Regions from separate parts of the Scandinavium manionii genome, predicted to be linked through region 1. Evidence: predicted binding sites of a transcription regulator. Region 1 holds the regulator's gene; the other holds the start of a gene.
What was found. Region 1 encodes Fur, which represses iron uptake genes when iron is present. Its sites were predicted from a motif close to ATAATAATGAGAACNACTATCAA; they were not measured.
Positions count from the first base shown of each region.

Region 2: fes (enterochelin esterase) is a predicted target of Fur. The motif match lies at 1,085-1,107, and genes of this name have one in related genera.

Region 1 is NZ_JALIGC010000040.1:363,685-368,344, forward strand. It holds gene ybfE (LexA regulated protein) at 1-257, shown strand, start outside; gene fldA (flavodoxin FldA) at 407-937, shown strand; gene fur (ferric iron uptake transcriptional regulator) at 1,255-1,707, shown strand; gene chiQ (ChiQ/YbfN family lipoprotein) at 1,799-2,146, opposite strand; gene chiP (chitoporin ChiP) at 2,196-3,608, opposite strand; gene glnS (glutamine--tRNA ligase) at 4,008-4,660, opposite strand, start outside.
Region 2 is NZ_JALIGC010000040.1:476,287-480,946, reverse strand. It holds gene MUU51_RS20055 (TonB-dependent siderophore receptor) at 1-996, opposite strand, end outside; gene fes (enterochelin esterase) at 1,162-2,367, shown strand; gene MUU51_RS20045 (MbtH family protein) at 2,394-2,609, shown strand; gene entF (enterobactin non-ribosomal peptide synthetase EntF) at 2,602-4,660, shown strand, end outside.

The DNA.
Region 1 (4,660 bases):
TGTTCGCAAATGAGCGTCGCCCGGGAAGGCCGAAAACCAATCCGCTCTCGCGCGACGAACAATTACGCATTAATAAGCGTAATCAGCTTAAACGCGACAAAAGCAACGGTCTCAAACGCGTTGAGTTGAAGCTCAATAACGATGCCGTGGATGCGCTTAATGAACTGGCTGACGCCAGAAATATGAGCCGCAGCGAGCTTATCGAAGAGATATTGTTGCAACAACTGGCTGCATTACACGGCCAGGAACTTGTCTGAAAATACGGCAAAAAATCACTTTCATTTAGCAGAGAGTGCAGTACGGCGCGATTGCAGTTTCCGCGCACTTCTCCTCCTGCTATCATTGCCTTTATCTGTGGGCAACATTCCACCATCATTTCAATACGTTTCAAGAGGTTATTTTACTCATGGCAATCACAGGTATTTTTTTCGGCAGCGACACCGGTAACACCGAAAATATCGCGAAGATGATCCAGAAGCAGCTTGGCAAAGACGTTGCCGAGGTGCATGACATTGCCAAGAGCAGTAAAGAAGATCTCGAAGGTTTCGATATTCTGCTGCTGGGTATCCCGACCTGGTACTACGGTGAAGCACAGTGTGACTGGGACGACTTCTTCCCGACGCTGGAAGAGGTAGACTTCAACGGTAAGCTGGTCGCACTGTTTGGCTGTGGCGATCAGGAAGATTACGCAGAATATTTCTGTGATGCGTTGGGTACCATCCGCGACATCATCGAACCGCGCGGCGCAACTATCGTTGGTCACTGGCCGACCGAAGGCTACCATTTCGAAGCCTCTAAAGGTCTGGCTGATGACGCCCACTTTGTGGGTCTGGCCATTGACGAAGATCGCCAGCCGGAGCTGACCGCTGAGCGTGTCGAAAAATGGGTGAAACAAATCTCCGAAGAGCTGCACCTCGAAGAGATCAAGAACGCCTAATGATTTAGTACGGTGCAGCATTCGTACTGCGCCGTATTAGCGATAAGTTGTGTTAAATTAATAGGTAAAAGCAATCAAATTAATCGCTACAAATTTTTAACTTTTGAGCACATATCTGTACAATGTCACCTGTTTTGACGAGGTCGGATGTTTCGCTTTGCAGATGATGCCTCGTTTTTGAAAAGCATACTTTGCTCAGGGTTTACGGTTCCCATTTAGGGCAGGCAGTCCTATAATGAGACGCATTATCCTGAATTCATTCTTAGTAATACTTCCTCATAGGGAAGTGTATCGCCTAGCAACAGGACTGATTCCGCATGACTGACAACAATACCGCATTAAAGAAGGCAGGCCTGAAAGTCACGCTTCCTCGTTTGAAAATTCTGGAAGTGCTTCAGGAGCCGGACAATCACCATGTCAGTGCGGAAGACCTTTATAAACGCCTCATTGATATGGGCGAAGAAATTGGTCTGGCAACGGTTTATCGCGTTCTGAACCAGTTCGACGATGCCGGCATTGTCACCCGCCACAACTTCGAAGGCGGCAAGTCTGTTTTCGAACTGACTCAGCAGCATCATCACGATCACTTAATCTGCCTCGACTGCGGCAAGGTTATTGAGTTCAGCGATGACTCTATCGAAGCGCGTCAGCGTGAAATCGCCACTCGACATGGCATTCGTCTGACCAACCATAGCCTTTATCTTTACGGCCACTGCGCAGAAGGCGACTGCCGTGAAGATGAACACGCACACGACGCCGCTGAGAAATAATCAGCGTTCGCTCAAAAGCAAAAAGCCAACCTCGCGGTTGGCTTTTTTTTGGCATAAATTTCAGGCAATCACAGAGGCCGATAGTTGAGGGTTATGGCTTTGTGGTTGTGGTCGTCGTGTTGTTGTTACGAATTTCCTTCCAAATCTGGTCACAGCGGGCTTTCACCGCCTGATCGTTGCCAGTACGCGTTGCCTGGATGCACTGTTGATAATCCAGAACCCGCACGCTTTCCTGATTGGCAAACTGCTGATGTGACTTCTCGGTTTTCAGTACGTCCAGCACATTCTGACACGCCTGAATTTTATCCGGGTTGCCTTCAGCGGTGTTAATACAAGCGCTGTACGCCTCTTTGAGCTTGTTATCTTCCTGTGGCGTCTGGGGTTGCGTGCATGCGACAAGTCCGGATGCCATCATCGCGATGAGAATCAATTTTTTCATGATACGGCCTCATAGGCGCGCGGCGACGTTAACGCTGCCGCGCGACTTGTCAGAAAATGGTGAACGGGGCGATAACGATGAATTTCACGTCACGCTCATCCTGGAAGATGTTGCCGTAACCCCCGCCATAGCTCGGGATGTCGGAGTGGTTGTCGTATTGAGTAAAGTGCAGCTTGAACAGCGTGCCTTTCGCTCGCCCTTCCTGAACGGTGTACATCGCATCGAGGCTGTAAGCTGACTCTTTAATTTTATTCGAGGAGATATCTTCGCGCTGACCTGCGCTATTGATAAGCCAGTCAGACGGTTTGGCATCCCAGGCATAAACATAAGACGCGCCCACAGCCCAGCCCGGCATATCCCAGTTTTTCAGATCATACATACCGCCAAAGAACACCGCTTTTTCGCCATTGGCGTTGAAATCTGAGCGGTTATCCCACCAGATATCCAGTCGGCCGTTGGAAGACGCATAGGTTGGGGTCATACGCTGAAGGAAGTAACCCTGTTGCCCTTCCGCTTTTACCCATGTTCCTTCGAGACGCAGGTCAACAACGTCGCCCACTTTATAACCGAGGGTCAGGGCCTGTAACCACGCGGTACCGTCATAGATATCGTTGATAGTGTTGCTACTGACGGTGTCACGCGCACCGTAGAACTGGTAGCTGGTCGAGAGTGGCGCCCCGGCAACATCAAATTTATAGCTGGCTTTGGCGAAGTACTGATCCATAAAGCCTTCTGCCTGACCAAATGCGGCTTCGAGCACCAGGTCATTTTTGAAGTCGTATTTAGCACCGATGGAGTGCAGGTACTCCACTTTGGTTTTCTTGTCGTTCTGATAGAAATGGTCAGTTTCGAGGTGCCATGGCGCTTTGTACTCGTTGGTCCACATATACGAGAAGCTCAACGCACCGGCATCGCCGTAATCAAAGTTTGCCCCGGCTTCAGCACCCTGATAAGTACCAGGCATAAAGCTCCAGTGCGGTGCTAACAAAGTCTGGCCAGTAGGTTGAATATAACCTGCACGCGCCCAGGTCGGCCCCAGTTTAAATTTCGCGGCGGCTTTATACAGGCTGATCCCGCTCTTATCGCCAGACCAGTCTTCGTCATAGCCTTTGTTAACAGAGGAGAACGCGATTTCGTTTGGGTGACCGCTTTCGGCGGATTCAGCCATTTCGATTGCGGTGAAGGCCGCAATATCCAGGCCGATAAAATCTGCAGCATAACCCGACTGGAAGTCGAGGTTGGCGTTCCAGGTGGAGTGAGAAAGGTTGGTTTTGTACTTATCGCCGTCGGTTACATCTTTACGGTCACGCTCACGCTGCCAATAATAGATGCCGCCGGTTAAGGTTGAATCGTCTACGAATCCTGCTGCACTGGCTTGCGGAACTGCAATCCAGCCCGACATTGCGGTGACCCCGGCAATAGCCAGCGCCAGCGTACTACGTTTGCCACTGAACGTACGCATGTGTATATCCTCTTTGACTTTTAAAAACGCGTTCGCAAAGCGAACAACGATAAAAAATAAGTACTGCAAAAAAGTAGCGAGGCAGAAAAGTCCTAACGCTATGCATGTAGACTATTTTTCGCGACGCGAATTATCAATCCTTTTTCCGCACAAAAACGCAAGATTATGACAGGGCGCACATATTTAATTGCGTTTTGTTACATATGCACGTTTCAGCATGAAGCCACGAGAACCGCTAATAGCAGGGGATTCTAAAAAAGAAGGGAAAAATGACTCTGAAAAATGTAACAAGACCGGGGCGCTGTTTCATGAATGAAAATGATATTATTTCGCATCACAAAAATGACATAAAAAAGCGCCGCATTGCGCGACGCTTTTTACTTTTAGCAGAAGCGAAACTTATTCGCCCGCTTTTGCCCAGGTATCACGCAGGCCAACGGTACGGTTAAATACCAGCTTATCTGCGGTGCTGTAGCGGCTGTCGAGACAGAAGTAACCTTCACGTTCGAACTGGTGCGCTTTACCCTCTTGTGCGGCTTTGAGCGACGGCTCAGCATAGCCCTGCTTGATAACCAGTGATTCCTGGTTAATGACAGACAGGAAATCTTCCGCCGCGCCCGGGTTTGGTACGCTGAACAGACGATCGTACAGGCGAATCTCAACCGGCAGCGCGTGGTGTGCGCTTACCCAATGGATAACGCCTTTCACTTTACGGCCATCAGCCGGATCTTTGCTCAGGGTTTCCGCATCGTAAGTACAGAAGATGGTGGTGATGTTACCTTCCGCATCTTTCTCTACGCGCTCGGCTTTAATGACGTAGGCATTACGCAGACGCACTTCTTTACCCATCACCAGACGCTTGTACTGTTTGTTCGCTTCTTCACGGAAATCAGCACGATCGATCCAGATCTCACCGCTGAACGGCACATCACGGCTGCCCATTTCTGGTTTGCTCGGGTGATTCGGCATGGTGACGATTTCGCTTTCGCCCAGCGGGTAGTTTTCGATAACCAGTTTAACCGGATCGATAACCGCCATCGCACGTGGCGCGT
Region 2 (4,660 bases), 110 kb from region 1:
CCAGGTGCTGGTGGTGATGCCGTTATCCCAGCCGCCGTTCCAGGTCAGAGAGTAGTTTTGACGGTACAGACGGTTGGTCTCTTTACCGTAGTTTTCTTTGACGAAATTATTGGTGTTGGTGTTCTGCGTATCGCCTGCGTACAGGTTGTTCTGACGGCTATAGCCTGCCTGCAGTTCCAGCGACTGCATCGGCGCAAAATCCCAACGCAGCACGCCATTGATGTCTTTGTTTTCCACCCCTTCACGCCCGGCGGGCAGGGTATTCTGGTAAATTTCGGTACGCTCAGACTGATGGCCTTCGTTGATGTCCCAGGCGTCGGCCTGAGTTTTATCCAGGTTACCGTTCAGGCGGAAGCTGAAATCGCCGCCCATCGGGCCGGTCAGGCTGAAGTTAGTGCGTTTGGTGGAGCCTTCATCTTTATGCTCCGGCAGATTCATGAACGTGTCCCAGCTGCCGTGCCACTCATTGTTCACTTTTTTGGTGATGATGTTCACCACGCCGCCTGCCGCGCCGTTGCCGTAGCGCGCCGCAGCCGGGCCACGAATAACGTCGATACGCTCAATCATCTCTGGTGGAACCCAACTGGTGTCGCCACGGGTATCACGCTCGCCGCGCCAGCCTAAACGAATCGAGTTCCGGCTGGTGACCGGTTTACCGTCAATCAGGATCAGGGTGTTTTCCGGGCCCATGCCGCGAATATCAATCTGGCGGTTGTTGCCGCGCTGGCCGCTGGTGGAGTTACCGGTCAGGTTAACGCCAGGCATGGTGCGGATGATTTCGGAAATGTCACGAGCGGGCGGGCGTTTACGGATTTCATCGGCGGTAATGGTTGAAACACCCGGCGCCTGAAGGTTCTGCTGCGCCGCGGTAACGACCATGGTTTCTTCAGCGTCTGCAGTTTTTGCCTTTGCGGTCTCTTCTGCGAATACGGGTAATGCCACCCCGTAAATACCCAGATTGACCAGTAAGGCCAAGGATTTGAGTTTGTTATTCATTGTGAGCCAACGTCCTGCTGTATCAAATAAACCCCCTGTCAGAGCGCAGGGGAAGGAAAGTAAAACGCGCGTCAATACGCTATTGCAAATGCAAATAGTTATCAATAATATTATCAATAATTTTTAGCCTGTAACAAAATAATCCACAGACAGCGCGGGGTTAACGTGGCGGAGACGGTAACGACAGGGAGTGCAGCCTGGTGGAAACGCATTGACGGGCCACAATGGCGGCGGGAAGGGGCGTTTTGCCACGTCACGTTTTACTGGCGCGATCCGGCGGGTAGCGAGCGGCATTCGAATCTCAAGCGGGTGTGGCTTTACATCACCGGCGTGACCGATCACCACCAGAATTCGGTGCCGCAGACGCTGTCCCGTCTGCCGGGCACTGACGTCTGGCAGTGGCAGACGCGGCTGCCTGCCAGCTGGCGCGGCAGCTACTGTTTCATTCCTTCTGAACGCGACGATGATTTCGATGCAGCGCTGTTTAACGGCAACGCACCGGATCGCATTTTGCTGCGCGAAGGCTGGCGAAAACTGCTGCCGCAGGCGATGGCCGATCCGCGTAATAAGCACAGCTGGCGCGGTGGACGCGGGCATGCGGTGTCTGCGCTGTCACTGCCCGACGCCCCTGAACAGCCAGGCTGGGACAGCCCCGACGAACCGTACACGCCGCCGGTGTGTATTCAATGGCACAGCCAGCGTCTCGGGAATGTCCGCCGGGTGTGGATTTTCACCACCGGAAAACCGTCACAGCATGCGCGGCCGCTGGCGATTTTGCTTGATGGTCAATTCTGGGCTGAAAGTATGCCGGTGTGGTCGCCGCTCGCCCGACTGACCCGCGAAGGGCAGCTTCCGGCGGCGGTGTATGTGCTGGTGGATGCCATCGACACCGCCCATCGCAGCGCGGAATTGCCGTGCAACACCGATTTCTGGCAGGCGTTACAGGCCGAGCTGCTCCCGCAGGTTCAGCGCATCGCGCCGTTCAGCGAGCAGCCGGAACGCACGTTGGTCGCCGGGCAAAGCTTCGGCGGGCTGGCGGCGATGTTCGCCGGGCTCAGCTGGCCGCAGCGTTTTGGCTGTGTGCTGAGTCAGTCCGGCTCCTACTGGTGGCCGAAACGTGGCGATCGCCACGGCGGCGTCATTCTCGAAAAACTTTCTCGCGGTGAATTTTCACCGCAGGGCCTGCGGATCTGGCTTGAAGCCGGACGTCGCGAGCCGGTCATCTTTGAGGCCAATCAGGCCCTCTTACAACAACTACAACAGCAGCCGGTTTTCTGGCGTCAGGTTGACGGCGGACACGATGCGCTGTGTTGGCGTGGCGGGCTTACTGCAGGGCTGATCGCGCTCTGGCAGCCGCTGGCCGATGCATAAAGCGCGCTTTACGACAGGAGTTTGGTATGCAAATCAGTAACCCTTTCGATGATGCGCAAGGGCAGTTTTATATCCTGCAAAATTCCCGCCAGCAGTACAGCCTTTGGCCGCAGCAGTGCGCCCTCCCGGCGGGCTGGGAAATCGTCTGCGAACCGCAAAGCGCCGAAGTCTGTAACGCCTGGCTGGCAGCGCGCTGGACCACGCTGAACCCTGCCCATTTTGCCGGAGGCCGCCATGACTGAGCGTTTACCGCTGGTTGCGGCCCAGCCGGGGATCTGGATGGCGGAACAGCTCTCCACGCTGCCAAATGCCTGGAGCGTTGCCCATTACGTTGAACTCGACGGCGCGATTGACGCGTCGCTGTTACAGCAGGCCATAACGTTGGGGCTGGCGCAGGCCGACACCCTGCGTATGCGCTTCACCGACGAAAACGGCGAACCGTGGCAATGGGTTGATGACGCGCTCACGCCGGGTGTTTCAGCGGTGCAGGATTTACGTCATGAAGCCGACGCGCACGCCGCCGCACTCGCACACATGCAGGTTGATTTGGCGCAAAACACCCGGGTCGACAGCGGCAACCCGCTGGTGTGTCACCAGCTATTCCGTGTGGCCGATAACCGCTGGTACTGGTATCAGCGATATCACCATTTACTGGTTGATGGCTTCAGTTTCCCGGCCATTACCCGCCAGGTCGTACATATTTATCGCGCGTTGCTGAAAGGCGAAGCGCCGCCGGAATCACCGTTTACCCCCTTTGCGGACGTGGTCGATGAATATCAGCGCTATCGCGACAGCGACGCCTGGAGCCGCGACGGTGCGTTCTGGGCTGAACAGCGCCAGCAGCTACCGTCTCCGGCCTCGCTGTCTGCCGCACCGCTGCCGGGTCGCGCCTCGACCACCGCCATCTGGCGCTTAAAACTCAGCGCCGACAAACAGGCGTTTAGCCGTTTATCTGCGGCCACCACCAGCCCACGCACCGATTTAGCCCTCGCGCTGACGGCGCTGTGGTTGGGTCGCCTGTGTGGTCGGAACGACTACGCAGCGGGCTACATTTTCATGCGCCGGTTAGGCTCGGCGGCGCTCACCGCCACCGGACCGGTGCTGAATGTGCTGCCGCTGGCGGTCACCCTCAAACCGGAAGAAACCCTGTCAGAGTTGGCCAATCGTCTGGGCGCACAGCTGAAAAAAATGCGTCGCCATCAGCGCTATGATGCCGAACAAATCGTGCGTGATGCAGGAAAGGCTGCGGGTGACGAACCGCTGTTTGGCCCGGTATTTAACGTCAAAGTATTCGATTATCAACTCGAAATTGACGGCGTTCGCGCCACCACGCACACGCTCGCCACCGGACCGGTGAATGATCTTGAACTGGCGTTGTTCCCGGACGAAGAGGGCGGACTGTCGATTGAAGTCCTGGCGAATCAGCAACGTTACGACGAAGCCACGCTGCAACAGCACACCGCGCGTTTACTGGCGATGCTGGAGCAGTTTTCCGCCAACCCTGCGCTTCGCTGCGGCGATGTGGATTTGGTGTCGGACACCGAATATCAGCGCCTCGAACAGATTAATGAAACTGGCATGATGCTGCCGGAAAGCACGCTCAGCGCGCTGGTGGCGGTCCAGGCGGCGAAAACGCCTGACGCACCCGCGCTGGCCGATGCGCGATTACAGTTCAGCTATCGCGAAATGCGCCAGCAGGTGGTCGCCCTGGCGAATCTGCTGCGTGAGCGCGGCGTGAAACCCGGCGACAGCGTGGCGGTGGCGCTGCCCCGTTCGGTCTTTTTGACCCTGGCGCTGCACGGGATCGTCGAAGCGGGCGCGGCCTGGCTGCCGCTCGACACCGGCTATCCGGACGATCGTCTGCACATGATGCTCGAAGACGCGAAACCGTCTTTGCTGATTACGTCTGACGATCAGCTCAGCCGTTTTTCCGGGATCGACACGCTGTGCTACAACGCGCCGCTGGCACCGGGGGACGAGACACCGCTGGCGCTGTCGCAGCCCGATCACACTGCCTATATCATCTTCACCTCCGGGTCGACCGGCCGCCCGAAAGGAGTGATGGTCGGGCAAACGGCGATCGTCAACCGCTTGCTGTGGATGCAGGAAAACTATCCGCTGACCGCGGCCGACGTAGTGGCGCAGAAAACGCCGTGCAGTTTTGACGTCTCGGTGTGGGAATTTTGGTGGCCGTTTATCACCGGCGCGAAACTGGTGATGGCCGAGCCGGACGCGCATCGCGACCCGCAGGCGCTGCAACGGTTCTTCGCCGATTTCGGTGTGACCACCACCC